4 regions of the Streptomyces sp. NPDC093568 genome follow, and region 3 is predicted to be linked to each of the others. Evidence: riboswitches for the same ligand, from Rfam matches in the RefSeq annotation. Region 3 holds a riboswitch; each other region holds the start of a gene.
What was found. Region 3 has a riboswitch for cyclic di-AMP ahead of ACIRD7_RS05005 (LysM peptidoglycan-binding domain-containing M23 family metallopeptidase). Riboswitches for the same ligand answer to the same signal wherever they lie in the genome.
Positions count from the first base shown of each region.

Region 1 (7,229 bases), on a different contig from region 3:
GCCGCACGGCAGACGCTGTCCCTGGCCGACGTCAAGGACGTCCCCGGTCTGCCGCACGCCCGCTGGCCCCGCCACGGCACCTACGCACCCGGACCGGGCCCCGAGATCCACGACCAGACGCAGCTGGCCCAGCTGATCGCCCTCGGGCGCACCATGGCCGTCTTCCCGGAGTCCGCCCGCGCCTGGCTATGGGCCGAGCACGCCGCGGTACCCCTGACCGACGCGCCCCCCGTCGTCACCCACATCGCGTGGCCCGCGCACAGCCGCTCGCTCGCCCTCGCCGGGCTGATCCGCACGGCCACGCGGCTGTGACGACGTCAGACCCCTTCGGATTCCGATTCTGATTCCGAGGCGCAGCTGAAAGCGATCCCGTCGAGGATGTCGTGCTCGCTGACGACGACCTCCTCGGCGCCGATCCGCTCCATGATCGCCAGCAGCACCAGCGCGCCGGCCGCGATGACGTCGACCCGGCCCGGGTGCATGGAGGGCACGGCCGCGCGCTCGGCGTGGGTGGAGCGCAGCAGCCAGTCGGTGATCTCGCGGACCCTGTCGTGGCTGATCCGCGAGTGGTGGATGCGCGTCGAGTCGTACTCGGGCAGGTCCTGGGCGATCGCCGACACCGTGGTGACCGAACCGGCCAGCCCCACCAGCGTCCTGGCCTCGCGCAGCGGCACCGTCTCCTCGGCGAGGTCGAGGGCCGCCTCGATGTCGGCCCGCATCGCCGCGATCTGCTCCTCGGAGGGCGGGTCGGAGACGACGCCGTCGCGCACGAGATGACGCTCGGTCATCCGCACACAGCCGACGTCCACGGAGCGCGCCGCCCGCACGTGCTCCTCGCCGACGACGAACTCGGTGGACCCGCCGCCGATGTCCACGACCAGGTACGGCCGGTGCAGGTCCGCCCGCCCGGTCAGCTCCTTGGTCGCGCCCGTGAAGGAGAACTCGGCCTCCTGGTCCCCGGTGACGACCTCCGGCTCGACACCCAGGATGTCCATCACCCCGCGTACGAACTCGTCCCGGTTCTCGGCGTCCCGCGAGGCGGACGTGGCCACGAACCGCAGCCGCTCGGCGCCGTGCTCCTTGATGACCGCCGCGTAGTCACGGCAGGCGGCGAAGGTGCGCTCCAGCGCCTCCGGAGCGAGCCGCCCCGTACGGTCGACGCCCTGGCCGAGCCGCACGATGGTCATCCGGCGGTCCAGGTCGACGAGTTCACCGCTGTGCGGGTCGACGTCGGCGACGAGGAGCCGGATGGAGTTCGTACCGCAGTCGATGGCGGCGACGCGGGTCATGGGGTGCCCTTCTGATGTCCGGGACATTTGTGACGTACGGGATAGTTGTGGGGATTTTCAACGCGGGTAGGGGCAGCGGGAGGCGACATCACTCGGCCGCGGCCACGCACGGCCCCTTCGCCCACCACTCCGGCAGCATCGCGATCGCCTCGTCCCCCAGCGGATTGACCCCCGGCCCGGCCGCCAGCGAGTGCGCGACGAGCACGTGCAGGCACTTCACCCGGTCCGGCATCCCACCCGCACTCGGAAACCCGGTCAGCTCCTCGATCTCGTCCCGCCGCCGAATGTAGTCCTCGTGCGCGGAGCGATACGCGGCCGCCAGCTCCGGATCCGTCTCCAGCCGCGCCGACATCTCCTTCATCACCCCGTTCGCCTCCAGCGTGCCGATCGCCGACGAGGCGCGCGGGCACGTCAGGTAGTACAGCGTCGGGAACGGCGTGCCGTCGGGCAGCCGGGGGGCCGTCTCGACCACGTCCGGCTGTCCGCAGGGGCAGCGGTGCGCGATCGCGCGCAGCCCGCGCGGGGGGCGCCCGAGCTGCTGCTTGAAGGCCTCGACGTCCGCGTCGGTGGGCTCGGTGCGCGGGGTGGGCGGCGGGGGCGTTTCCATGCCTGTCTTTCTATCGGTTCGGTTCTCACTGGGTGGCGGCGTCGGCCTTGTCGACCCCGTCCCAGATGTGCGCGTACCAGGGCAGGTCCGCCGCGCTCCGGTCGGTCCGCGACTTCTTGGCCGCGTCCGGGTCGATCACGACGTAACCGGTCTCCCCGGGCATCACATAGTGCAGCCGCTGCCGGATCTGCTGCTCGGCGTACGCGTCGTCCTGCCAGCGCGCCTTGAGGTCGCGCAGCTGCTCGACGCGCCGGGCGGCCTCCTCCTGCTGCCGCTGCGTGTCGGCGATCTCGGCACGCTGGGAGACGTACTGCCTTATCGGGTAGGCCAGCGCCACGACGAGGGAGCAGACCACCAGCGCGAGCAGCGCGGCGCGTCCGGTGAGCCTGGAGCGCCGGGCCTGCCGCTTGGTCTGGGAGCGGTAGACGCGGGCCGCCGTCTGCTCGCCGAGCAACCGGATCCTGGTCGCGGTGGAGAAACGGTCCCGGTCCTTGACGGCCATCGGCTCTCCGCCTCCCCTTTCACGTGCGTACGTCCCCGCACACGGTACGGGACCGAGTACGGGGACGTACGTACGACTGGCTAAGCCTTACCCAGGTGGGGTCAGCGGAGGTCAGCCCTTGAAGCGCGGGAAGGCGCTGCGGCCGGCGTACACCGCGGCGTCGTCGAGGATCTCCTCGATGCGCAGCAGCTGGTTGTACTTGGCGACGCGCTCGGAGCGGGCCGGGGCGCCGGTCTTGATCTGGCCGCAGTTGGTGGCGACGGCCAGGTCGGCGATGGTGACGTCCTCGGTCTCGCCGGAGCGGTGCGACATCATGCACTTGAAGCCGCTGCGCTGGGCGAGCTCGACGGCGTCCAGGGTCTCGGTGAGCGAGCCGATCTGGTTCACCTTGACCAGGAGGGCGTTGGCGGTGCCCTCCTCGATGCCGCGGGCGAGGCGCTCGGGGTTGGTGACGAACAGGTCGTCGCCGACGAGCTGGACCTTGTCGCCGAGCTTGTCGGTGATGACCTTCCAGCCGGCCCAGTCGTCCTCGAACAGCGGGTCCTCGATGGAGACGAGCGGGTAGGCCGCGACGAGCTCCTCGTAGTACTCCGTCATCTCGGCGGCGGAGCGCTCCTTGCCCTCGAAGAGGTACTTGCCGTCCTTGTAGAACTCGGAGGCGGCGACGTCGAGCGCGAGGGCGATCTGCTCGCCGGGGGCGTAACCGGCTTCCTTGATGGCCTCGAGGATGAGGTCGAGGGCCTCACGGTTGGAGCCGAGGTTCGGGGCGAAGCCGCCCTCGTCGCCGAGGCCGGTGGACAGGCCGCGGGCCTTCAGCACCTTCTTGAGGGTGTGGTAGACCTCGGTGCCCCAGCGCAGCGCCTCGGAGAAGGACTCCGCGCCGATCGGGGCGATCATGAACTCCTGGATGTCGACGTTGGAGTCCGCGTGGGATCCGCCGTTGAGGATGTTCATCATCGGGACGGGCAGCAGGTGCGCGTTCGGGCCACCGAGGTAGCGGAACAGCGGCAGGTCGGACGCCTCGGAGGCGGCGTGGGCGACGGCGAGCGAGACGCCGAGGATGGCGTTGGCGCCGAGGGAGCCCTTGTTGTCGGTGGCGTCCAGGTCGAACATGGCCTGGTCGATCAGGCGCTGCTCGGTGGCGTCGTAGCCGACCAGCTCGGGGCCGATCTGCTCGATGACGGCGAGGACGGCCTTCTCGACGCCCTTGCCCTGGTAGCGGTTCGGGTCACCGTCGCGGAGCTCGATGGCCTCGAAGGCGCCCGTGGAGGCGCCGGACGGGACGGCGGCACGACCCGTGCTGCCGTCGTCGAGGCCGACCTCGACCTCGACCGTGGGGTTGCCTCGGGAGTCCAGGATTTCCCGGGCTACGACGACGTCGATGGACGGCACGAGCATCTCCTTCTTCGGATGTGACGCGGGTACGCAGACCGCGGTGGGTGCTGCGAGACGAGCCTAACCGGCTCCAGGCACCAGACCAGCGGTCGACCGCCCCGTGGACAGAACCGAGAGTAAATTGTTTCCGAAAGGAACAAAGACGCGGTACAAAAAACCCCGCCCCGGTGCGTACGGGGGAAGACGCACCGAGGCGGGGAGCGTGGGGACGGGGGTGACCCTCACGACGCCTTCACTATGAGGTCCACGTGGATGAAGGCGCCGTGGTTCAGCTGTCGCCCGTCTGTTACTTCAGGTGCAGCTGCTGACCGGGGTAGATCAGGTTCGCGTCCTCGACGATGTCCTTGTTCAGCTGGAAGAGCTTCTCCCAGCCGCCCTTGACGTTCTTCTCCTCGGCGATCGAGCTGAGGGTGTCACCCTTGGCGACCTTGTACTCGCCGTCGCCCTTCTTGACCTTCTTGCCGGTCGGGGTGGTGACGGTCTTGGCGCTCTTCTTCGCGGCCGGGCGGTCGGCGGAGCGGGAGGCCGACTGCTGCTCGGAGGAGCGGGTGGTGGACTCGGTGCTCTGCGAGGAGGAGCCGGAGTACGCGGCGCTCGACAGGCCGGTGCCGCAGTTCGGCCAGGCACCCTTGCCCTGGCTCGCGAGGACCTTCTCGGCTATCTCGATCTGCTGGGCCTTGCTGGCCTGGTCGGCGGTGGAGGCGTACGCGGTGCCGCCGTACGCGGCCCAGGTGGAGGCGGAGAACTGCAGACCGCCGTAGTAGCCGTTGCCGGTGTTGATCGACCAGTTGCCGCCGGACTCGCACTGGGCGACGGCGTCCCACTCGGAGGCGGTGGCGGCCGAGGCGCTGCCGGCGGCCATCAGCGGGGCGGCGACGGCGGCGGCACCGGTGACGCCGACGACGGCGATGGCGCGAGCGGCCTTGGACGGACGACGGTGCTTGCCCTTGCTGGAAAACAGCATGGATGGATCCCCTCACCGACGCCTGCGAGGTGAGCTGTCGGGTTCGGGCCGGTTGAGTGCCCGGCCGCGCACGTCCGCCTTCCGGCTTCCGTTGCGCGACTTCACCCCGAGCCGGCTCCGGCGGTACGGCCCCGAAGGGCTCAACCGCCGGACCCGGCGCAAACCTTGGGTCCCCCGCTCCTGCCTACGGCGCTTTACGCGACGACTGTTCCCGTACGGCCGCCGGCAGGATTCGGCGTGACGGCTGTCGGGGCTCGCACTGATGGCGAGCGGTCATGACCGTAGACACGCGATTCGCGGAATTTCAAAGACGATCAGGGCTTCTGAGATCTATCTCTCACTACTGTTAAAACGGACATTATATGGCGAAACATGACGCGAACTGGCGCTGTTTTTCGCCCCGTTCGACCGTTATTCGACGGGGACGTCCAGGGTCTGACCGGCGAAGATGTGGTTCGCGTCAGGACCGATGGCCGTTTCGTTCGCCTTGTACAGCGCGCGCCACCCGCCTTCGAGGTCAAGGGAGTCGGCGATGGAGGCGAGGGTGTCACCGGCACGGACGCTGTACGAGGCGTGCCGACCGGTGGACTTGGTGGCACCGTCGACGGCGTCGCTCTCGTCGGCGCTGGGGCCGCGATGACGTCCGGAGCCGGTCGTCGTCGCGTCGTCGATCGACCCGGTGTCCACGAGGCTCCAGGAGCCCGCGTCCTGCTCCGAGTTGTCCTGATTGTCACCCTTGGGCGTCTCTATGGGAGAGCTGTCCGGCGACTGTGAATCCTTCGCGGCGGGTGACTCATCGGACTTCTCGGAGCCTTCGGACGAAGAGGGCGAGGAGGAGGAAGAGGGGGAATTATCGGGCGATCCGGACGAGGTGCCGGGGGTGCCGCTCGACGAGTCCGACGGGTCGCCGGAGGGGGTCGAGCCGTCGGACGAGTCGGATGAACCCGACGAGTTGGAGGAGTCGGATGATCCGGGCGAATCGAGCAAGCCGGATGAACCAGACACCTCGGAGGGTGAGTCCTCCGCCACTCCGGTGTCGAGATCGACCGAGCCGGACTTCGGCGTGAGCCCGTTGAGCACCGCGCAGGTTCCCCAGGGGCTGGTCCCCCGGTCCGCCAGGACGTCCTGCGCCACGGCGATCTGCTGGGAGCGGCTGGCCAGGTCGGGACTGGTCGCGTAGTCGAGGCCGCCGTACTTCTCCCAGTCGTTCTGGGTCAACTGGAGCCCGCCGTAACGCCCGTTGCCGGTGTCCGCGCTCCAGGAGCCGCCGCTCTCACAGTCGGCCACCTTGTCCCACACGTTGCCCTCGGCCGCGCTCGCGCCCGTGGCGCCGAGGAGCGGGATGGCGATGGCGGACCCGGTCACGCCGGCCGCGACGAGGAGAGCCGGAGCCTGACGGGGGCGACGGTGACGACCGTTCCCGGAGAGCATGCGGGGGCCTTTCACGAGACAACAGTGACCAGGGCGCGTAAAACCTGGGCGCCTTGTTGATCCGTGAACGTATAGGCAGACGATCACTTGTCACAAGTTAATGCCGCGTAGATCACGTGAAGATCACAGACATGAGCGCGTGTCACGTTCACGACGGCGGACAGAGTCACCCAACTGGGGTGAACTCCACCGGAAGCGTGCGCAGTCCGCGCATGATCAGACCGCCGCGCCATCTCAACTCCCCCGGATCCACCGCGAGTCGGAGGTCCGGAAGGCGCGTGAGGAGAGTGGCGAGTGCGGTCTGGCCCTCCAGCCGGGCGAGCGGGGCGCCGAGACAGTAGTGGATGCCGTGGCCGTAACCGAGGTGCTGGTTGTCGCGGCGGCCGAGGTCGAGGACGTCCGGGTCGGCGAACCGCTCCGGATCGCGGTCGGCGGCGGCCAGCACGACGAGGACGGGGTCGCCGGCCGCGATGTCCTGCCCGCCGATGGTGAGCGGCTCGGTGGCGAACCGCCAGGTGGCGAGCTCGACGGGGCCGTCGTAGCGCAGGAGTTCCTCCACACCGGTCTCCAGGAGGGCGGTCTCGTGCGCGGCGAGCGAGGACTGGAGGCGGGCGCGCTGCTCGGGGTGGGTGAGCAGCGCGTAGGTGCCGTTGCCGATGAGGTTGACGGTCGTCTCGAAACCGGCGAACAGCAGGATGAAGGCCATCGCCGCGGCCTCGTTCTCGGTGAGGTGCTCACCGTGGTCGGAGGCGCGGATGAGACCCGAGATGAGGTCCTCGCCGGGGTCGGGAGTGGCGGGAAGTGCCTCGCGCTTGCGGTGGATGAGGTCCGCGAGATAGCCGCGCATCTTCTTCACCGACCGCGCGACCCCGCCCCTCGGGCCGCCCCGGTGCCGGATCATCATGCCCGCCCAGTCCCGGAAGTCGTCCTGGTCCTCGCGGGGGACGCCCAGCAGGTCGCAGATGGCGTAGATGGGGAGCGGGAAGGCGAACTCGTGGATCAGGTCGGCACTCCCCTTCTCCGCGAACCCGTCGATGAGTT
Region 1 covers NZ_JBIWJD010000006.1:502,690-509,918, reverse strand. The annotation lists gene ACIRD7_RS26140 (LysR family transcriptional regulator) at 1-312, shown strand, start outside; gene ACIRD7_RS26135 (exopolyphosphatase) at 318-1,289, opposite strand; gene ACIRD7_RS26130 (DUF501 domain-containing protein) at 1,378-1,896, opposite strand; gene ACIRD7_RS26125 (septum formation initiator family protein) at 1,922-2,398, opposite strand; gene eno (phosphopyruvate hydratase) at 2,510-3,796, opposite strand; gene ACIRD7_RS26115 (transglycosylase family protein) at 4,080-4,757, opposite strand; cyclic di-AMP (ydaO/yuaA leader) riboswitch at 4,762-4,959, opposite strand; gene ACIRD7_RS26110 (transglycosylase family protein) at 5,169-6,188, opposite strand; gene ACIRD7_RS26105 (cytochrome P450) at 6,355-7,229, opposite strand, start outside.
Region 1: another riboswitch for cyclic di-AMP. It lies ahead of ACIRD7_RS26115 (transglycosylase family protein); the one in region 3 lies ahead of ACIRD7_RS05005 (LysM peptidoglycan-binding domain-containing M23 family metallopeptidase).

Region 2 (7,229 bases), on a different contig from region 3:
GTGTGGGCGGGGTGACGATCGAGAAGGTCACGCCGTAGCCGTCGTACCCACGACCGAGGGGCGGGCGTCCGGTGCCGGGCGCCCGCCCCTTCGCGTTGCCGTCAGCCCGCGTTGAGCTCCGCGAGGTCGCCGAGCGGCAGCGTGTGCTGGGTCTGGAGGACCTTCGCGCGCAGGTAGCGGAGGTTGTCCGGGGTGGCGAAGACGCCGGTGGGGACGCGGTCCTTGACCTCGACGCCGAGGGCGCGCAGCTGGTCCGCCTTGTCGGGGTTGTTGGAGAGCAGGTCCAGATCGCCGATGCCGAGGGCGGTGAGCATCTGGGCGGCGGCCGTGTAGTCGCGGGCGTCCTCGGGCAGGCCCAGGGCGGCGTTCGCGGCGTACGTGTCGAGGCCCTGGTCCTGGAGGGCGTACGCGTCGAGCTTGTTGTAGAGGCCGATGCCGCGGCCCTCCTGGCGCAGGTACAGCAGGACGCCGCCGCGCTCGGCGATGCGCTCGACGGCCTCGCGCAGCTGGGGGCCGCAGTCGCAGCGGGCGGAGCCGAAGACGTCGCCGGTCAGGCACTCGGAGTGCAGCCGGACCAGCGGGGTGGTGCCGGGGGCCGGGTCGCCGAGGACGACGGCCACGTGCTCCAGGCCGTCGGCCAGGCCGTGGAAGGTGACCAGCTCGGCGTCGATGCGGTAGCCGTCCTGGAAGCGCAGCGGGACCCGGACGCGGGCGCGCTGGGTGGCGGCGGCGGTGAAGTCGGGCATGCGGGTTCTCCGGGTTCCGTACGTGCGGGCTGCTTCAGATTTGAATCAGCTGCTCGGTCAGGACCCTACCCCTGCTTTAAATTTGAATCAACAAATTTGAATCAACGGGACTGTCGCGCGGATCACGAACAGGACTTGCCGGAGCGCCGCCGCCAGGGCACGTCGTCCGGGGAGGCGTGCGCGCCCTCCCCCTGGAACCCCTCGCCGACCGCCGTGAAGATCTCCTCCAGCTGCCCGACCTGCTCGGGCGTCAGCCGGTCGAAGAGCAGCGATCGCACGGTCTCCACATGACCGGGCGCCGCGCGCTCCAGCACCCGCATGCCCTCGTCGGTGAGGGCCGCGATGCTGCCCCGCTTGTCCCAGCGGCAGTCCTCGCGCCGCACCAGGCCGTCCCGCTCCAGCCGGGTGACGGCGTACGTCAGCCGACTGCGGGTGATTTTCAGCCCTTCGGCGAGGTCGGTCATGCGCAGTCTGCGCTCCGGGGTTTCGGAGAGGGTGGCGAGGATGGAGTAATACAGATGGGGCATGCCGGCCTCCTGCTGGAGCTGCCGGTCCAGCGCGTCCTCCACGAGAGCGGCGGCCGCGACGTACGCGCGCCAGGCGCGCTGCTCCTTCGGGGTGAGCCAGCGAGTCGTCATGTGACCAGTGTAGGTTTGTTTCAAAGTTGAACCAAGATCAGATCGCCGAGCCGGAGAGCGCGCCCATGCCGTCGTACCCCTACGTCCTGCTGTCGGCCGCCGTCTCCCTGGACGGCTACCTCGACGACACGACCCTTGAGCGGCTGCTGCTGTCCAGCGTCGCCGACTTCGACCGGGTCGACGAGGTCCGGGCGTCCGTGGACGCGATCCTGATCGGCGCCGGCACGATCCGGGCGGACAACCCCCGGCTCCTGGTGAACTCGGCCGAGCGGCGGGCCGCGCGGGTGGCGCGGGGCAAGTCGGAGTACCCCTTGAAGGTCACGGTCAGCGCGTCGGGCGAGCTGGACCCGGCGGCGAACTTCTGGCACACCGGCGGCGACAAGATCGTCTATACGACGGAGAAGGGCGCGGAGCGGCTGCGGCGGGAGCCGGTCGCCGCGGACGTCGTCGCGCTGGGCGAGGAACTGGACTGGCGGGGGCTGCTGGCACACCTGCGGGAGGTGCGCGGTGTCGAGCGGCTGATGGTCGAGGGCGGCGGCACGGTCCACACCCAGTTGCTCCAGCAGGGGCTGGCGGACGAGCTGCAGCTGGTGCTCGCGCCGCTGTTCGTCGGGGACTCGGGGGCGCCGCGGCTGTTCGGGCCGGGCGCCTACCAGGGCGGGCGGCTGCGGCTGCTGGAGACACGGCGGATCGAGGACGTCGTGCTGATGCGCTACGAGCCGACGGCACCCGGGGCCGGCGCCCTCCCCGCCGCCGCGGACCGGCACTGGCTGGCGCTGGCCTGCGAGCTGGCGGCGCAGTGCCCGCCGTCCGCGACGGCGTTCAGCGTCGGGGCCGTGGTCGTGGCCGCCGACGGGACCGAGCTGGCGCGCGGGTACTCCCGGGAGGGCGACGATCCGGTGGTGCACGCGGAGGAGGCGGCGCTGGCGAAGATCGCGCCGGGGGACCCGAGGCTGGCGTCCGCCACCGTGTACTCCAGCCTGGAGCCCTGCACCCGGCGCTCGTCGCGTCCCGTGCCCTGCGCACGGCTGATCCTGGAGGCCGGGGTGCGCCGCGTGGTGACGGCCTGGCGGGAGCCGGACACGTTCGTGACGGGGGCCGACGGCAGCGGGATGCTGGCGGCGCACGGGGTGGAGGTCCTGGTCCTGCCGGAGTACGAACAGCGGGCCAAGGCGCCCAACGCCCACCTGTCGTCCTGACCCGCCGGGTGTGACGCGGCCCGCACAACCGACCGAAAAACCCTGGTCAGAGCCGCCCGCCGGAAACGCGTGTGCTTCGGGTCCTGCGGATGGCGTACTATGGATTCACCGACGCGGGGTGGAGCAGCTCGGTAGCTCGCTGGGCTCATAACCCAGAGGTCGCAGGTTCAAATCCTGTCCCCGCTACTGAAGGCTCAGGGCCGGAACTTCTCAGTTCCGGCCCTGAGTGTTTCCCCGGTCGGCCCCCAGCACTCGCTGCCCGCCCCCTGATCGGCAACCCTGATCAGGTGGAGCAGCGGCGGATCTCATACGCGCGCCGGTTCGTCCGGTTGCTCCCCGCCCTGCTGATCGCGGCAGGTGCCGCGTTCGACCACGTCACCCCCACCGGCTTCACCGGCGCGCCCTTCTTCACGGCGGCTCCGCTGGTAGCCGCTCCCCTCTACTCGCTGCGCGGCACGGTGCTCACCGGTGCCGTCGCCCTCGCCGTACTGCTCGTGCTGCGGGTCCTGAGCGGCGGCCTGACCCGGGCGGAGATCCTCACCGAGCTGGCCACGGTCCTGGTGGTCTCCGTCCTCGCCGTCCTCATCAACGTCCTCGTCCGCCGCAGCGACCAGCGCCTCGCCTCCGCTCGCGAGATCGCCGAGGCCGCCCAGCGCGCCGTGCTGCCGGAACCCGGCGAACGCATCGGCGGGTTCCGGATCGCGGCGCGCTACGAGGCCGCGCAGACCGGCGCCTCCATCGGCGGCGACCTGTACGCCGTGCAGGACAGCCCGCACGGCGTCCGGCTGATCGTGGGCGACGTGCGAGGCAAGGGGATGGGGGCGGTCGGGGCCGTCGCCGTGGTCCTCGGGGCCTTCCGGGAGGCCGCCGAGCAGGAGACCACCCTGGAGGCGGTCGCGCAGCGACTGGAGAGGGCACTGGAGCGGGAGCGCAGGCGGCGCGACGGGGCCTCGGTCCGCGAGGGGTTCACCACCGTCGTACTCGCCGAACTGCCGCACAGCGACGGCGTCGTGCGGCTGGTGAACCGTGGGCATCCCTCCCCGCTGCTGCTGTACGCCGACGGCTCCGTGCGCTCCCTGCCCGCCACCGAACCGGCGCTGCCGCTCGGCATGCGCGAGCTCGGCGCCTGGCCCGACCGGGCCGACGAGGCCGACTTCCCGAGCGGGGCCACACTGCTGCTGTACACGGACGGACTGTCCGAGGCGCGGGACGACAGCGGGCGGTTCTACGACCCCGAAGCGGGGCTCGCCGGGCGGGCCAACGCCCTGCGCGAGCCGGCCGCGTTGCTCGGCGTGCTCGCGGCGGAGGTGCGCCGGCACTCCGGCGGCGGGATGGCGGACGACATGGCGCTCATGGCCGTTCGGCGGCCGTGACCCCCGTTTCTTGATCCTTCTCACCAAGGGTGATCGGATGAGCGCCCTCCGCATAACAACTGACATACCGTCAATACCTGTGGGACTCCTGAGCCTTGGCCAACTCGCCCGATTTAGGCAGCTGATGACCCGTAAGTCCAGGCGAAAATCGTTAATGATCAAGCGGAACAGCTTGGAATCCACACCCCGGGTCTATTAACGTTCGATAACGCAGCGCGGTCGTCCCAGCCGTCACAAGAGGCGGCTCCGTGCTCATGCGCCGAGTCCCGCAAGGGAGCCGGGGAACCACCACCCTGGGGTGAATCGCACGGATTCCGCCGTGGAAGCACGGTTGGTATACGCGCGTAGGAGACCTTCCTGCTCCGAACCCGTCAGCTAACCCGGTAGGCGAGAAGGAAGGAAAGGAGTACGCCCACGTGGCGTCAAACCGGCCTGCTCCGCAAGCCCCGTTCGTGCCGAGTCGGCGCAGTACGGAAACCTTCGGCTACGACAGCTACCGCACCGACGAGGGCCCGTTCGAGGAGTGGAATCCCACCGCGGAGTCCATCCGTCCCGTTCGTGGCAGGCACCGTGTCTCCAAGCAGCGCGGCGGGGGACTCGCCCGCAGCTCCACGGTTCTCGGCGTAGGCGTCATAGCCGCCGTCGGCGCGGGCGGTATGGCCAGCGCGAACAGCGGCAAGCCGCCGGTCGCCATCACCATGCCCGACCTGCCGCTGATCTCCGACGACTCCGCCGAGCCCGCCGAGGACACGGCCACCGCGCTCAGCACGATGGGCGAGACCACCGAGCAGACCGCGCAGGGCGCCTCGGACGCCGGTGAGGCGCTGCGCAGCCGGATCATCGCGCAGGCCGAGCTCCAGCAGGACCAGATCGACACCAAGGCCGCCGAGGCCGCCGTCGCCGCCGCCGAGAAGGAGGCCGCCGCCGCGGTCGCCAAGGCGGAGCAGGAGGCCAAGGAGAAGGCCGCCGCCGCGAAGGCCGCCGCCGAGGAGGAGGCCCGCAAGAAGGCCGAGGCCGAGCGCCTCGCCGAGCTGGCCAAGCAGTTCACGCTGCCGACCTCCTCGTACACCATCACCTCGACCTTCGGTCAGGCCGGCGCCTACTGGTCCTCCGGCTACCACACCGGCCTCGACTTCGCCGCTCCCACCGGGACGCTGATCAAGGCGATCCACTCCGGCACCATCACCTTCGCCGGCTGGGACGGGTCGTACGGCTACAAGACGGTCCTCACCCTCGACGACGGCACCGAGCTCTGGTTCGCTCACCAGTCCTCGATCAGCGTCAGCGTGGGCCAGAAGGTCAACACGGGCGACGTCATCGGCCGCGTCGGCGCCACCGGCAACGTCACCGGCGCCCACCTGCACCTCGAGGTGCACCCCGACGGCGCCGCGAGCGGCATCGACCCGATGGCGTGGCTGCAGAGCAAGGGCCTCACCGTCTGAGGAACCCCACGGGCTCACGGCCCCAGGGCTCCTGAGCATCACCCGACTCCGATCCACCGGCGGTCCCGGCGGCGTCCCCCCGACGCCAGGACTGCCGGTTTTCGGCGTTCAGGGCGAGCGGTAGGGGTTGTACGCCGGGTAGGGCGCCGCCGGCCCGTAACCCTGACCGTACGGCTGCCAGTGGGCGGGCGCCCCGTACCCGTACGCCGGCCAGGCCTGAGCCGACAGCGCGTGCTGCAGCGCCGGCCGGGCGAACTCCCGCCGGGCCCACAGCGCGTGCAGCAACTCCTGCTCCCGTACGACGTAGTCCGCGCCGGCCCGCCCGCGGCGCCCCCGGTGCCGCAGGAACGCCAGCGACGTGGCGTAGGCCTCGTACTGCGCCACCGACCGTGCCGCCGCCCGGCCCCCGTGCCGGCGCGCGTACTGCCGGGCCACCCGCCGGTCCCGCATCGAACCCAGCACGTACGGCTCGCCCGGGGACAGCCACCCGGCGGCCACGTAGGCGGGCAGTTCCTCGCGCACGGTTCTCAGCTCGCGCTGCCGGGTCCAGATCACCAGCCAGGTCAGCAGCCCGAACGCGGGCACCATGAGTGTCGCGTACACGGCGAAGAAGCCGTACTCGCCGAAGGTCGAGGAGCCGTTCCACAGGGCGTGCATGCCCATGGCGAGCAGCAGCCCGAGCAGCGGGAGCAGGACGCGGCGCACGTGCTGGCGCTCGCCCGACAGCGCGGCGATGCCGAAGCCGATGCCGGTCAGGACCGTGAAGAGGGGGTGTGCGAAGGGCGACATGATGACGCGGACGAAGAAGGTCGCCGCCGTGACGGAGGCGATGCCGCGGTCGCCGGTGAGCTGGTCGGTACCGAAGGCGGTGCCGAGGTAGAGGATGTTCTCGGTGAAGGCGAAACCGGTGGCGGTGACGCCGGCTATCACCACGCCGTCGACGATCCCGGTGAAGTCCCGGCGGCGGAAGAGGAAGACGAGCAGTACGGCCGCCGCCTTCGCCAGCTCCTCCACGACGGGCGCTATGACGGTCGCGCCGAGGGTGTCCGCGTGCGACGGGTCGGCCGTCGCGGTCGCTATCCATCTGGTCGCGAAACTGTTGGCGACGATGGCTATGAGCGCCGCCGCGCACGCGCCCCAGGCGAAGGAGAACAGCAGATTGCGCCACGGGCCCGGCTCGACCCGGTCCAGCCAGCGGAAGGCGGCGACGAGGAGCGGCACGGGCAGCACCGCCAGTCCGAGCCCGACGAGGAACCCTTCGGTGCCGGTCTGTTCGCGCACCAGGGCGAGGATGACCAGCCCGGAGAGCGCGAGCAGGGTGCTGAGCGCGCCGTAACGCACCCAGCGTTTCTGCCACCAGTGCGCGTGCCGCAGTGCGCCGCCGGTGGGACCGGTGGGGTGCGTCGGGTACGGGGGACAGGTGGCCACGGCATTGACCCTAACGAGGCAGGGGCGCCGCCCGCAGCAGCGCGAGTGGGGCTCGGGCGCCGGTGGGGGGTTGCTGTCGGTGCTGCTGTCGATGATCTGGTCGGTGCTGTGCGCGTCGATGTCGTTCGGTGCTGGTGTTCCCGCTGCTCCTACCGCTGTACGCGGCGGAAGAGCAGGTCGTTCACCACATGACCCTTGTCCAGTCCCTGGCCCTCGAAACGGGTCAGCGGCCGGAACTCCGGACGGGGCGCGAAACCGCCGTCGGGCCGGGTGTTCTCGAAGTCGGGATGCGCGCTCAGCACTTCGAGCATCTGTTCGGCGTACGGCTCCCAGTCGGTGGCGCAGTGCACCAGGGCGCCGGGCTTGAGCCGGGTCGCGGCGAGGGAGAGGAACTCGGGCTGGA
Region 2 covers NZ_JBIWJD010000008.1:456,033-463,261, forward strand. The annotation lists gene ACIRD7_RS31215 (S8 family serine peptidase) at 1-38, shown strand, start outside; gene ribA (GTP cyclohydrolase II) at 102-746, opposite strand; gene ACIRD7_RS31225 (MarR family winged helix-turn-helix transcriptional regulator) at 869-1,384, opposite strand; gene ACIRD7_RS31230 (dihydrofolate reductase family protein) at 1,450-2,583, shown strand; tRNA gene ACIRD7_RS31235 (tRNA-Met) at 2,696-2,769, shown strand; gene ACIRD7_RS31240 (PP2C family protein-serine/threonine phosphatase) at 2,871-3,956, shown strand; cyclic di-AMP (ydaO/yuaA leader) riboswitch at 4,204-4,361, shown strand; gene ACIRD7_RS31245 (M23 family metallopeptidase) at 4,373-5,398, shown strand; gene ACIRD7_RS31250 (PrsW family intramembrane metalloprotease) at 5,507-6,826, opposite strand; gene trmB (tRNA (guanosine(46)-N7)-methyltransferase TrmB) at 6,976-7,229, opposite strand, start outside.
Region 2: another riboswitch for cyclic di-AMP. It lies ahead of ACIRD7_RS31245 (M23 family metallopeptidase); the one in region 3 lies ahead of ACIRD7_RS05005 (LysM peptidoglycan-binding domain-containing M23 family metallopeptidase).

Region 3 (7,229 bases):
GAACTTCTGGACCACGGGCGAGGACCTCGGTCTCACCCAGGACGTGGTCGACCGCGCGGCGGCCGAGGCGGGGCTCGTCTCGTCGGTGCAGGCCGTGTATCCGCTGCTCGACGACGAGCAGGCCGCCCGGCAGCGGCTCGCGGAGGCGTTCGCGGTGGAGGTCGACGGCATCGGGCTCGACGAGCTGGTCGGCGGCTGCGGAGTCGCGGAGTCGGTGCTGACCGCTCTGGACCGGGCCGGTCTGCCGTACTGGAGGACGCGCGTCGCCGTGCAGGGCCTGGGCACCATGGGCGGGGCCACCGCGCGCTTCCTCACGCGCGCGGGACTCACGGTCGTGGCCGTCGCCGACATCAAGGGCACGATCGCCAACCCGGCGGGCCTCGACATCGAGTCGCTGCTGGCGGCCCGCGACGGCTACGGCACCATCGACCGCGCCGCGTTGCGCCGCGGAGACCGGGAACTGCCGGGCGACGCCTGGCTGTCGGCCGAGGCGGAGGTACTGGTTCCGGCAGCCGTCTCGTACGCGATCGACGCCTCGAACCAGGGCCGTGTCACCGCCCGCTGGATCGCCGAGGCGGCCAACATGCCCGTACGGCCGGACGCGGAGGATCTGCTGGCGGCGCGCGGCGTCACCGTACTGCCGGACGTGGTGGTCAACTCGGCCACGAACGCCTGGTGGTGGTGGACCCTGTTCGGGGACATCGGCCCGGACGCGGACGAGGCGTTCGACCACACCAGACGCGCGATGCGCGCCCTCACCGACCTCACGCTGACCCGCGCCCAGGCCGACGGAACGACGCCCCGGGCCGCCGCGCACGCCATCGCGGCGGAGCGGCTGCCGTTGATCACCGAGCGCTTCGGCTGGCATCGGTGACGGCGGCCCGACGCGGGCGCGGCAGGGCGGTCGCTCCTGGTGAGGCTTAGGGTTACGGCGTGACAAGAGTGCGGTTGAGCGTGGCGGAGCGGCGGGAGGAACTGCTGCGGGCCGCCGTCGAGCAGATCGAGGAACGGGGCGTGGCGGCGGTCAGGATCTCCGACGTGGCCTCGGCGCTCGGGGTGAGCAACGCGCTGGTGCTCTATCACTTCGCCACGAAGGAGAAGCTGGTGGCGGCCGCGTTCGCGCACGCGGCAGAAGGCGACCTGGCCCATCTGCGCCGGCTCCTCGGCCGCCGTACCACCGCGTTGCGACGACTGCGGGCGGCCGTGCGCTGGTACGCCCCGACCGGCCAGGCCAAGGGCTGGCGGCTGTGGATCGAGGGCTGGGCGGCGGCGCTGCGCGAGCCCGCGCTGCGGGAGGTCACCCGGGACCTCGACCGGCAGTGGAAGGCGGCCATCACCGAGGTCATCGCCGAGGGCGTGGCCGCCGACGAGTTCCGGTGCCCGGATCCCACGGGCGCGGCCCTGCGGCTCACGGCCCTGCTCGACGGCCTCGCCGTGCAGCTCACGTCGTACCCGGGCGCGGTCTCACGCGCGCGTGCCCAGCAGTGGGCGGACGAGGCGCTGGCCCGGGAACTGGGACTGGAGCGGGAGGCGTTGACGGCGTCGACGCGCTGACGCCGTCGCGTCAGAAGTTCCGGGGCGCCCTCCCGGAATGGCGTACGTCCGAGCCGCACCGACCAGACGTCGGTATGGCCCGGACGCACCACGTGACTCGCGCGGCGCTCTCAAGCCACCGACTGGATCCGCATCTTGATGTCGTCCGGGGACAGGGCGCCCTTGGCCGTCACATGGTCCCCCGACGACTCACCGCGCAGCCGCCGGCCGATCCACGGCACCAGGTACTCGCGCGCCCACTGGACGTCGTCCCGGCGGACCTCGAGGGTGCCGCGGGGCGGGAGCGGCGGCCAGGGCTGGTCCGGGTCCGCGGGGACCTCCAGGCCGAGGACCTGGCCCGCGCGGAGCGCCACGCGCGTGTGCCCCTCGGGAGACAGATGGAGCCGGTCGCCGTCCCAGGCCCTGCGGTCCTGAACGGTCTTCAGGGACCACAGGTCGAGCACCGGGCAGCCGTACCGGTCGGCGATGGCCCGCACATGGCCGTTGTACGTGGCGATCTTGCCGCGCAGGTGCTTGAGCACGGGCACGCCACGGGTGTCGAAGCCGGTCGTCACCATGACGGTGCCGACGGCGGAGGTGAGCCGGGAGATGGCCCGCTCGAATCGCTCGGCCACCTCGTCGGGGTCGGTGCCGGGCCGGATGATGTCGTTGCCGCCCGCGCAGAACGAGACCAGGTCCGGGGCCAGTTCGACGGCCTTCGGAAGCTGGTCCTCGACGATCTGGTCGAGCAGTTTGCCGCGCACGGCGAGGTTCGTGTAGTCGAAGTCGCCCTCGGGGCGCCGGTCGGCGAGCAGGACCGCGAACCGGTCCGCCCAGCCGACGAACGCCCCGTCGGGCCCGGGGTCGCCGACGCCCTCGGTGAAGCTGTCCCCCACCGCGACGTACGACCCGATCACTGATCTGCTGTCACTCTTCGAATCGTCTGCCACGTCGGGACATGATTCACCTTTGAATGTGACCTACGCGACCGTAGGAAAGGGTTGACGTGCGGTGAGATAAGCCACTCCCCAAGTGTTCACCAAACCCGGAATAGCCTTTTGAGCAGGGGTGTTGGTGCCCGATCGGGCCGCAGACGCACCGCTCACACTCCGCAGACACACCGAAGGCCGGACCCGGGGATCGGGGTCCGGCCTTCGGCTGCGTGTCAGGCAGGTGGCTTTCGCGCGGGCTGGGGTCAGCCGATGGCGACGCCCTTGGAGCGGAGGTAGGCGACCGGGTCCACGTCCGAGCCGTAGTCCGGGGTGGTGCGGATCTCGAAGTGCAGGTGAGGTCCGGTCACGTTGCCGGTCGCACCCGAGAGGCCGATCTGCTGGCCCGCGGTCACGGTCTGTCCGGCCGAGACGCCGAGGGAGGACAGGTGGGCGTACTGCGCGTAGTAGCCGTCGGCGAGCTGGATGACGACCTGGTTGCCGTACGCGCCTCCCCAGCCGGCCGAGACGACGGTGCCCGCGCCGACCGCCTTCAGCGGGGTGCCGGTCGCGGCGGCGAAGTCGACACCGGTGTGGTAGCCGCTGGACCACATGCTGCCCGCCACCTTGTACGCGGTGCCGACGGCGGCGCCGGAGACGGGGGCGGAGAAGCCGGTGGCGGTGCTCGCGTTCTCGGCGGTCGTGGCCGCCTTCTTCGTCGCCTTCTTCGTCGCCTTCTTCGCGGCGGAGGGCTTCGAGGCGGAGGACTTCGAGGCCGAGGAGTCCTTCGCGGAGGACTTCGACGACTCGGACGCCGAAGAGGAGGAGGACGGCGACGGCTTGGGGGCGCTCGTCGCGGCCTTCTTGCCGCCGATCGAGAGCTTCAGACCGGGGTGGATGAGCGACGGGTCCGAGCCGACGGCCTCACGGTTGTCGGCGTAGAGCCGCTTCCAGCCACCGCTGACGTTCTGCTCGTCGGCGATCTTCGAAAGGTAGTCGCCGACCTTCACCGAATAGGTCCGCACGCCCGTCTTCTTCTGGGCGTCCTTCTTTTCGACGGACTTCTGCCCGGCGACCGGAAGGGACTGAACGGCCTTTTCCGAAACGGACTGAGCGGGAGCGGCGTGGGCGCCGGTCGCTCCCATGAGGGGAAGAGCGAGGGCGGCGCCACCGGTTCCGGCGACGGCTATGGAGCGGGTGAAGCGCAGGGACTTCGGACGGCGATGCTTACCCTTCGCGGGCATGGCGATTTCCTCTCCGGCGCCTGCGAGGTGAGCTGTCGGGTGCGGGCTGGAGATGCCCGGCCGCGTCGGGACGCGACTTGACCCCAAGCCTGTTCCGGAGACCGGAACAGGCGGTTGTACCTGTGGGTCCCCCGCTCCTGCCGTGGACGGGTGAGTTTGCGCGGAGTCCGGTCGGCGGCAGGATTCGGCGTCCGTCCGGATTGGTGGCGAACGTAAGCGAGGAAGACGCATGGGAACAAGTGAGGGGTTCCGTCCGAATGCGTTCCCGTTGATCCCTTGTGGGAATTACCGGTCACACTGCGTGAATTATCGGGACGCCTTCCGACGCAAAGCCCCTTGAAAATCGCGCGAATTACGTGAACATGACGGGCGACGCAACGTCACGGATATGACGCTCCTCACGTGACGTTGCTCCAGCTCCCTTCACTGCAGAGCGAGTTGGAATGAAGGCACCAATTCGGACAGAACTCCTAGATGCGACGGAGGCGAATAACTGCCGCATCGAGGTCGCCCCGCAGGCCGGTTCGCAGTCCGTGATGCACCAGTACGACCCCTCGGTGAATTTCGCCCGTTTCAAGGCATTCGTACGACGCTGTCGGGTCCAGGGCGCGCAGCCGCAGGGCCGGTACGGGCTCGCCGTAGCTCTGGGCCTGGAGCCAGGCCAGGACGACCGTCTCGTCCCCGAGCACGTACTGCACCGCGCTGAGCCCACCGCGCGGGGGCCGCAGCCGGTAGAGGTCTCCACGCTGCACCAGGGGGCGGATCTCCTTGTAGAGTGCGACCCACTTCCCGGCCTCGGCGAGCTCCTCCTCGGTCCAGCGCTCCAGGTTCCCGCCGACCCCGAGCACACCCGCCATGGCACTGACGAACCTGAAGCGCAGCGAGCTGGCCCGGTGGTTGAGCATGGCGTTCGGGCTGTCGGTGACCCAGGCCGCCATGGCACGCGCGGGGTGGATCTGGCTGAAGCCGTGCTGGATGGCGAGCCGGTCGAGGGGGTCGGTGTTGTCCGAGGTCCACACCTGGTCCGTACGGCTCAGCACGCCGAGGTCGATCCGTCCGCCACCGCCCGAGCAGGACTCGAAGGCGACGCCCGGGTGAGCGGCGCGCAGCCGGTCCAGCAGGCCGTACAGGGCGCGCACGTGGTCGGTCCACAGGCGCTGCGGATACGCCTCGCCCGGCCAGCCGGCATCGGAGAAGCAGCGGTTGAAGTCCCACTTCACATAGTCGATCGGGGCGCTGGACAGGAGCCCGTCGAGCTGCTTCCAGAGGTAGTCCTGGACGTCGTCGCGGGCGAGGTTCAGGACGAGCTGATTGCGGAATTCCGTCCGCTTTCGTCCTGTTTGATACTGAACCCACTCCGGATGGGCGCGATACAACTCGCTGTCCGGATTGACCATTTCCGGCTCGACCCAGATGCCGAACTGCATGCCGAGCGCGTGCACGTACTCGGCGAGCGGCTTGAGACCCGACGGGAAGCGGTCGGGGTTGGGCGTCCAGTCGCCGAGCCCGGCACGGTCACTGGTGCGGGTGCCGAACCAGCCGTCGTCCACCACGAACAGCTCGACCCCGATGGCCGCTGCCCGCCGGGCGAGCACGCTCTGCTGCTCCTCGGAGATGTCGAACTCGGTCGCCTCCCAGGAATTGAACAGCACCGGCCGGTCCCGCTCGGCGTCCGGGATCACGTACGCGCGCTGGTACGCGTGCCAGGCACGGCTCGCCCCGCCGAAGCCGCCGTCGCTCCACAGTCCGGCGAAGACGGGGGTCGTGAAGGACTCCCCCGCCGCGAGGCTGAGCAGGCCCGAGTCGTCGTGTCCGGCCCCGCCAGTGATCTGCACGCGCGCGTCCGGGAGTTGGGCGACCGCGATGCGCCAGGAGCCGGACCAGCCGAGGGCGCAGCCGTAGACCTCGCCGCGCTCCTCGGTGGCGTCCGTGTCGAGCGCGACCCAGGGCAGGTGCTGGTGCCCGGTGTGGCCCCGCCGGCTGCCGATGACCTTCTCACCGTAGGTGAGTGGGGCCTGCGCGAGCCGGGACTCGGCGCCCCAGCGGCCGTGCAGCTGGGACAGCCGCCAGTCCTCCCGGTCGGGCAGCGTCCAGGTGGCCGAGTCGGCGCGCAGCACCTCCAGGACGGGCCCCTCGTTGTCCAGGGTCACCCAGCGCTCCACCACGTCGGCGCGCATGCGGTAGTGCAGGGTGACGTGCAGCCCGCCGTCACGGAAGCGCAGCCGCAGCTCGTCGCCGTCGGCCTCGTGGCGTACGAAGCCCCACTCGGTGCCGCGCCGCTCGTCGGTGCGCACGGACAGGGCGGGCCGTACAAAGCGAGGGCCTCCCTCGACGGGGTACTCCTCGCGCCCGTCGAGCGGGGACTCGAAGGGCCAGTACTCCGGCAGCGGACGTACGGCCAGGGCCTCGGCGTCGGCGAGCGCGATCCGCGGCCCCCAGTGCAGGTGCAGCAGCTCGTCGCCTTCCGTCAGATGGACGGCGTAACTGCTGGTCGGCCCGGAGAGGACCCAAGTACGGCCGTTGTCGGAGATCTCCAGCATCAAGCCCCCACAGAGACGAACAGGTGCGATCAAGTACCAACATCATCATGGTCCGAGCGGCCCTGAAGCAACGCCTGTGGACAACTCATTGGCCCAGGAATGCGTGTCGTATGGTCGAGAGCGCACCCCGTCGGCCACATCGCCGAGCCGCGCCGCCGGGGCCGACCGGGAGGAGCCCCCGTGACGCAGCAGATCCCGTCGACCGAGCCCGAGCTGGCCGGTGTTCGCAATTTTCGTGATGTGGGCGGACTCCCGACGGTGGACGGACGACGGGTGCGGCACGGAGTGCTGTTCCGCAGCGGCCATCTCGCGCACGCGACCGCGGAGGACGCCGCCTTCCTCGCCTCCCTGGGGCTGCACACGATCTTCGACTTCCGTAACTCGGCCGACCAGCAGCTCGAGGGCCCGGACGTCGCGCTGCCGGGCGTGCGCAACGTGAACCTGCCGCTGTCCGACCCGGCGGACGGCGCGGAGTTCTGGAAGATGGTCCGGGACGGCGATCTCGACCAGCTGCGGGAGATCCTGGCGGACGGCAAGGGGGCGAACCGGATGATCGTCTCCTACCGCTCGATCATCAAGGAGCGCACCGCCGAACACTCCCAGGTGCTGCACGCGCTGGCCGAGGAGAGCGTCCCGGCCCTGATGCACTGCGCGGCCGGCAAGGACCGCGCGGGCCTGTCCATCGCCGTGACGCTGCTCTCCCTCGGCGTCGAGCGCGAGGCGATCGTCGCCGACTACCTGGAGTCCAACGCCAAGCACCGCCGGTACAAGGTGAAGCGCAACGGCAGCGGTGACTCGGTCTACTCACCCGAGGTCATGGAGCTGCTCAGCCCGCTGTTCGACGCGCGGGCCGAGTATCTGACGGCGGCCTTCGAGACGATCGAGGAGACCTGGGGCGGCGTCGACAAGTACCTGGACCAGGGCCTGCGGATCACTCCGGAGACCAGGGAGCTCCTGCGGGAGCGCCTGCTCGACTGACGCCC
Region 3 covers NZ_JBIWJD010000001.1:1,164,404-1,171,632, reverse strand. The annotation lists gene ACIRD7_RS05020 (Glu/Leu/Phe/Val dehydrogenase dimerization domain-containing protein) at 1-874, shown strand, start outside; gene ACIRD7_RS05015 (TetR family transcriptional regulator C-terminal domain-containing protein) at 934-1,554, shown strand; gene ACIRD7_RS05010 (SGNH/GDSL hydrolase family protein) at 1,665-2,450, opposite strand; gene ACIRD7_RS05005 (LysM peptidoglycan-binding domain-containing M23 family metallopeptidase) at 2,729-3,706, opposite strand; cyclic di-AMP (ydaO/yuaA leader) riboswitch at 3,711-3,869, opposite strand; gene ACIRD7_RS05000 (alpha-galactosidase) at 4,177-6,246, opposite strand; gene ACIRD7_RS04995 (tyrosine-protein phosphatase) at 6,427-7,224, shown strand.

Region 4 (7,229 bases), on a different contig from region 3:
AGGCCGAAGACGTGCTCCCGGAAGTCGCCCAGCGCCACCTGTTCGCCCATCCGCGACGGTGTCCCGACCACGAAGCCGACCTCGGCCTCGATGTCGAGGCGGACCGACGGGCCGAAGAGCGGCGCCGGATCGGTGGGCGCCTTGCGCTGGCCCGAGGGCCGTACGACGTCCGTGCCGGAGACCACCACCGTGCCCGAGCGGCCGTGGTAGCCGATGGGCAGGTGCTTCCAGTTGGGGGTCAGCGAGTCCGCGGCGTCGGGGCGGAACATCTGGCCGACGTTCCGGGCGTGGTTCTCGGAGGCGTAGAAGTCGACGTAGTCCGCGACCTCGAAGGGGAGGTGCAGGGTCACCGAGGACAGCGGGTGGAACAGGTCGCGGACGGTCTCCTGGTGCGCGGGCACCGTCACCCACGCCGTCACCGCGCGGCGCACGTCGGACCAGGTGGTGCGGCCGGCCGCGAGCAGCGCGTTCAGGGAGTCCTGGGCGAGCAGCGGGGCGTACGGCGAGCCGAGGGCGTGGGCCGCCTTGCCCGCGTCGAGGACGTGGTCGCCGAGCCGGACGCCGACCCGTCGCGCGGGGTCAGAGCCGGGAAGGGAGAAGACGCCGTACGGAAGGTTGTGTGTGCCGAAGGGGTCGCCCTCGGGGAGATCGAAGGGGGGCATGGGGTGCTGCCTCACTCTCATCCGCTCCGTATGCCATGTGGTCGGGCCACACGTTACGGGTGGGGCGCCCGTCTTGGGCAGTGCCGGCCTCGCGTCGCCGGTGCCGGAGAAACAGCAGGTCGTCACGGCGGGCGGAGGTTCAGGCGCGGCTCAGGCGCGCTCCGGCACCACGTGGGAGTGAAATCGCGACGGGGAAAGGACAGTTGTGGGCGCGGAAGCAGAAGCGGAACCGGAACAGGTGTCAACGCATGTGAACACAGCAGCCGTCCGGTTCAGGTCGAGTCGATGGGGCCTCCTGTCCGTATTCTCTGATCATGGCCCCACCCATCGCATATTCACTCATCGCCACTGACCTGGACGGGACGCTGCTCCGCGGTGACGACACGCTTTCCGACCGGACCGTCGACGCGCTCGCGCGGGTGGCGGCGGCCGGTGCCCAGCACCTCGTCGTGACGGGACGGCCGGCGCCCAGAGTGCGTCCGCTGCTCGACGACTTGGGCAGTACGGGGCTCGCGGTGTGCGGACAGGGCGCGCAGTTGTACGACGCGGGCGCGGACCGTCTGCTGTGGTCCGTCACGCTCGACCGGGAGCTCGCGGAGACAGCGCTCGGCAAGATCGAGGCCGAGGTGGGGCAGGTGTACGCCGCCGTCGACCAGGACGGCGTCGACGGGCTCACGCTCATCGAGCCCGGGTATCTGATGCCGCACCCGACCCTGCCCGCCGTACGCGTCAGGCGCCGCGGAGACCTGTGGTGCGAGCCGATCAGCAAGGTGCTGCTACGCCATCCCAGCCTGTCGGACGACGAGTTGGCGGCGACGGCGCGTGCGGTGGTCGGTTCGCTCGCGACGGTCACCATGTCGGGGCCCGGCACCGTCGAACTCCAGCCATGCGGCATCACCAAGGCGACCGGTCTCGCGCTCGCCGCCGAGCATCTCGGGCTCGGTCCGCGCGAGACGATCGCCTTCGGTGACATGCCCAACGACATCCCGATGTTCGACTGGGCCGCGCGGGGCGTCGCGATGGCCAACGCGCATCCCGAACTCAAGGCGGTCGCCGACGAGATCACCCTGTCGAACGAGGACGACGGCATCGCGGTCGTCCTGGAGAGGCTGTTCGCGGGGAGCTTGGCGCATATCGTCCAGTAGAGGGTGATCTCCAGTAGAGGGTGATCGTCCAGTAGAGGACGATATGCGCCGATGAGTCGCTTACTTCCCCGGGGGCCCGGGAGTCCCGGGGGCGATTCCCTAGTAGGGCCCGTTCACGTTGTCGATCGAGCCGTAGCGCGCGGCCGCGTAGTTGCACGCGGCCACGATGTTCGCGACCGGGTCGTAGGGGTCGTACACCGTGCCCGGCACGTGGTACGCCGCGAACGTGGGGTCGATGACCTGGAGGAGGCCCTTGGACGGGGTGCCCGCCACGGCGTTGGAGTCCCAGTTGTTGATGGCCAGCGGGTTGCCGGACGACTCGCGCATGATGTTGCGGTGAATGCCGTCGTATGAGCCAGGGATTCCGTTTTGCGCCATGATGTCCAGCGCGTTGCGGATCCAGCCGTCCAGGTTGTTCGGGTACGACTTCACCGAGGTCTGGGTGGCCTGGGCGACGGAGGACTTCTTGGCGGGTGCGGACGCCTTGTCGGCCGTCTTGCCCGGCGCTGACGCCTTCTTGGTCGCCCGGACCTTCAGGTCGACGCCCGGGTGGATCAGGCGGGGGTTGTCGCCGATGACCTCGCGGTTGTCCTTGAAGAGCTGCTTCCAGCCGCCCTGGGCGTCGTAGCGGTCCGCGATGCCGTAGAGCGTGTCGCCCTTCTTGGTGGTGTACGTGATCGAGCCGGCCTTGGCCGTGGTGGAGGTCTTGGCGGGCTCCGCGGCACCTGCGGTGGTCGCGCTCAGGAGCGGGAGGGCGAGGGCGACGGTGCCGGTGCCGGCGAGGACGGCACGGTGGGTGAGCGGGTTGGTGCGGGGGCGGCGGTGCTTGCCTCGGGGCATGGCGCTGTTCCTCTCCGGCGCCTGCGAGGTGAGCTGTCGGGTTCGGGCGGGAGATGCCCGGCCGCGCCGTCTCGCGACGGTGCGACTTAACCCCAAGCCGGTGCGCGGGCGCCATCAAGGCGTCCGGTCCGGCGACTTACCTGGGTCCCCCGCTCCTGCCGCGCGTGTGTGAGTTACGTCGGGGATGACTCGGGCGGCGGCAGGATTAGGCGTCCGCCCGACGAGCGGGAACGTATGCGAGAGCACATGCCCGGAACAAGTGCCGTAATCACCTGTCGTGCGGTTGACCATGGTCTGAGGCGTATGGGGCGCTTGATCCTTTGCGGTTGCCAAGCCTCAACTTGCGTTCGGGGCAAGGCGGGGAGGGGTGTGCCCGGCCCAGGGTGCGGGCGGGGGTGAGTGACCCAATTCACTGGTGATCACAGAAGTGGCAAATCGGGCAATGGCTCCAACTCGCCTTTAACCGGCTGTCCGTGGAGTCCGTTTTTCCCGCGTCCGACGGAAAAGGGCCTCTTCGCCCTCCGGGTGGAGCGCGCCGCCGGGGTCGTGAAATGCCCCTTTTTGCAACTCATTGCCGTGTGCGGCCCGGAAGGGGCCGGTGAGCTCCCGGCCTCAACACGCGGGTCTGCTCGCCCACTTCCGCGCCGGGCTGCCCGGCCGCCGGGTCGGCGACCCCCGTGAGGACGGAACCTCCCATGCGGTGCACGTCGTTGTCATGACGATCGAGCGGCGCGCGCGGGTCGTGATGTGTCGTCTCGCAGGGGGAGGACATACGGATGTGCATGAGCGGGATCCCCGGCCGGTCGGCGGACCGGACGCATCGTGCGCCGCGGCCGGCGCGCCGCGGCCTTCGCGGCCTTCGCGGGCTTCGCGGCGAGCCCGGCGGGCCCGGCGTCCACCGCGGTCGTGCCGGCCATCGGTTTCGGTGGCCCCGTGCCCGCGCTGATCGACCCGGGGCTCCCTGGGGTCGTGGTGGCGGCAGGCACCGCCATGGCGTAGTGGCCGCGAACGATCAGGGCCCCGCCCTCCGGCGCGCGGCCCCGGCCGTGGGAGGCGGGGTCTGTGGGCCTTGTCGGCATGCCCAGGCCCCTGCGGGCGGCCGCGTCCGCGAGGGCCGGGACGCGGATGGCCTGCATGTTCTCGGATCCGATGGCGGCGTCGGTTCGGGATACAGGCCGCTACTTCCCTATAAGTCGATGGATATCCGGCCTTATCACGTGATCAAAAAAATACCGGCCGTGATCCGATACCGCCCGTGGTGGACGGGTGGGCGGCATCGGTGATCGAAACCTGACCGGATACGCTGACTTGAGTGATGGCAGCGACCTATCGACAAACCGTGTAACCGCCAGTAGACACCAGCAGACAGGAGACCCCTCGTGACCGTCGTCGGGCCGTTCGGGCTGAGCGTGCGGGACCAGGCTCTGGAAGCCGATGTCCAGGCCGGATTGGCGGCTGTCGAGGAGGGATTGCTCGAAGCCACCAAGAGTGAGGTCCCCTTCATCACCGAGGCCGCCCAGCACCTGGTGCGGGCCGGTGGGAAGCGGTTCCGGCCGCTGCTCGTGATGCTCGCCGCCCAGTTCGGGGATCCGTACGCGCCGGGGGTCGTCCCGTCGGCCGTCGTGGTCGAGCTCACCCATCTGGCGACGCTCTACCACGACGACGTGATGGACGAGGCGGCGGTACGGCGCGGGGTCGACAGCGCGAACACCCGCTGGGGGAACTCGGTCGCCGTACTGACCGGCGACTTCCTCTTCGCGCGCGCCTCGCACACCCTGGCCGACCTCGGGCCCGAGGCCGTTCGGGTGCAGGCCGAGGCGTTCGAGCGGCTGGTCACCGGACAGATCCTGGAGACGGCGGGGCCGCAGGACGGCCGGGATCCGATCGAGCACTACCTGGATGTGCTCAGCGGGAAGACCGGGTCGCTCGTGGCGGTGTCGTGCCGGTTCGGGGCGATGATGTCGGGCGCCGACGAGACGGTCGTAGACGTGTTGACCCAGTACGGAGAGCGGCTCGGGGTCGCCTTCCAGCTGGCCGACGACGTCCTGGACATCGCGAGCGACTCGCGGGAGTCCGGGAAGACGCCGGGGACGGATCTGCGTGAGGGCATTCCCACGCTGCCGGTGCTGCGGTTGCGGGAGCGGGCCGAGCGGCTGGGGCTGGCCGAGGACATCGCGCTGTGCGAGCTGCTGGACTCCGATCTGAGTGACGACGCGCGGCTCGCGGAGGCGTTGGCCCAGCTTCGGGTGCATCCGGCGCTCGAGCAGGCTCGGCGGGACACGGTGCGGTACGCGGAGGATGCGCGGGCCGCGCTGGCGCCCTTGCCGGATCTTGATGCCAAGGCGGCGTTGATGGAGTTGTGCGACGCGGTGGTGCATCGCGCCGGGTAGGGGTTTCCAAGGGGCTTCGCCCCCTGGACCCCCATCGGCCTGAACGGCCTCGTCCTCAAACGCCGGCTGGGCTGAAAAGAACCGTGTGACGCAGGTCACAATGCTGGACTGAGTCCAAAGTAAGATCGCCTCCGTATGAATGCCCAGAAGCTGACGCAGGGGGCGTCAGCTGCATTACGGGGAGAAAACAGAATCATGGGCATGAAGACGACGTTCTCGAAGCGCCGTAAGAGCCTGATCGTCACCGCTGTCGCGGTGGCCGCCGCCGGTGGTGTCGCCACCGCGGTGATTCCCGCCTTCGCCGCCGGAAGCGCCCGCGCCGACCACGCGGGCCACGCCGGAAGCGACCGTGCAGACCACGCGGGCCACGCCGGAGGCGACACGCAGGGGATCGTGAGCCGGAGCGGGGACCTCGGTGCCGGGACCCACGGTGGCGGGGGTACGGTCCTCGCGGCCAGTCTCCGCGGGGCGAACGAAGTCCCCGTGGCGGGTGGGCCCGCCGTCGGGGACAGGGACGGTGCCGCGCTGCAGTTCGTGAAGGTCAAGGGCGAGAAGGTCTCCGTCGCCGTCACCTGGCGCGGCACCGGCAAGCCGACCGCCCTCCACATCCACCAGGGCGCCAAGGGCACCAACGGCGGCATCAAGGTCGACTTCGGCGGCCTGCTCGGCAAGAGCAAGGGGCACAGCGTCACGGGGACCGTCACCGTGAAGGACCCCGCCCTGCTCAACGCTCTGAAGACCGACCCGAGTTCCTTCTACGCCAACCTCCACACCGCCGAGTTCCCGGGCGGCGCCGTGCGGGGGCAGCTCCACAAGGTCACCGTCGCCAAGTTCGACTTCCGCGACGCGCTCGACAACTTCCAGGCGTCCGTCATCAAGGGCAAGCAGATCTACGAGTGCAAGCCCGCCGAGGGCGGCGGGTACGCCTTCGCCCAGCGGGACGTCAGCGCCGTACTGGGCGGCCGTATCGCGCACTCCTTCGTGGCGCCCAACTCCGGGACGCCGCAGTGGATCGCACGGGACGGCAGCGCGGTGACGGGGTCCGTCCTCTCCAAGACCCCGAACGGCGACAGGAACATCCCCGAGCTCGACCTGAAGGCCACTCAGTCCGGCAAGCACCACGGCCTGCTGGCCGACACCGCAGAGATCCTGCGGCTGAACACCGTCGGCGGCGTGGCCCCGGCCGGCTCCTGCTCGCCCGGCGCGATCGTCGGCGTGCCCTACCAGGCGGACTACGTGTTCATCAACGGCTGATCCGCTCCGGCGCGACGGCGCACGGCGGCGTCTCCCCGTGGCGACCCCTACGGGTCGGGGGAGGCGTCGCCTCCGTGTGTCATACCCCAGGTGTACGCCGAGTTGGCTCCGGAGGCTGACGAATCCCCCTGGCCGATTTGGTCAGATGGGGACCACGGAAAACACCACTCCTCACCGATTCGGGTGAGAATGGCGGCTCAGGGGTGGGCGAGTGCGGGGTCGTAAGACTCTCGAGCGAGGAACGAGACGGACAGCCGCCGCCGACGACGGAGGTAAGGCACACATGGCACCGTACGAATCCGACGACAGTACGACCGCCGGGGAGGCCGACGACCTGCGCGCGGGGCGCCGCAAGGCCGCGCGGTACGTGGTCCCGGTCGCGGTCGTGGGCATCGCGGCGGCGACCATCGGGCTCGTTCCGGCGATCGCCGACTCCGGCGACCCGGACCTGCCGGAGATCACCGCGCAGCAACTCATCGAGAAGATCGCGAAGTCGGACGTCGAGCAGTTGTCCGGCACCTTCAAGATCACCACCGATCTGGGTCTGCCCGACCTCGGTGGGCTGGGGTCGAGCTTCGCCTCCGGCGCCATGGCGTCCGGCTCGGGTGACGGATCGTCCGCCGACCCGACGGCCAAGCTCACCGAGCTGGCGTCCGGCACGCACACCCTGCGCGTCGCCCTCGACGGCGAGAACAAGCAGAAGCTCTCCCTGCTGGAGAACGCCTCCGAGTACAGCCTCATCCACAACGGCAAGGACATCTGGGGCTACGACAGCAAGTCGAACGAGGTCTACCACGGCACCGCCGAGGAGGCCCCGGAGGAGAAGGGGAAGACCGAAGAGCTCCCCGCCACGCCCAAGGAACTCACCGAGGAAGCCCTCAAGGCCGCCGACGACACCACGTCCGTCACCGTCGACGGCACCGCGCAGGTCGCGGGCC
Region 4 covers NZ_JBIWJD010000007.1:389,972-397,200, reverse strand. The annotation lists gene fahA (fumarylacetoacetase) at 1-662, opposite strand, end outside; gene ACIRD7_RS28425 (HAD family hydrolase) at 977-1,807, shown strand; gene ACIRD7_RS28420 (LysM peptidoglycan-binding domain-containing protein) at 1,907-2,647, opposite strand; cyclic di-AMP (ydaO/yuaA leader) riboswitch at 2,653-2,838, opposite strand; gene ACIRD7_RS28415 (hypothetical protein) at 3,470-3,646, shown strand; gene ACIRD7_RS28410 (polyprenyl synthetase family protein) at 4,027-5,037, shown strand; gene ACIRD7_RS28405 (CHRD domain-containing protein) at 5,239-6,291, shown strand; gene ACIRD7_RS28400 (outer membrane lipoprotein carrier protein LolA) at 6,575-7,229, shown strand, end outside.
Region 4: another riboswitch for cyclic di-AMP. It lies ahead of ACIRD7_RS28420 (LysM peptidoglycan-binding domain-containing protein); the one in region 3 lies ahead of ACIRD7_RS05005 (LysM peptidoglycan-binding domain-containing M23 family metallopeptidase).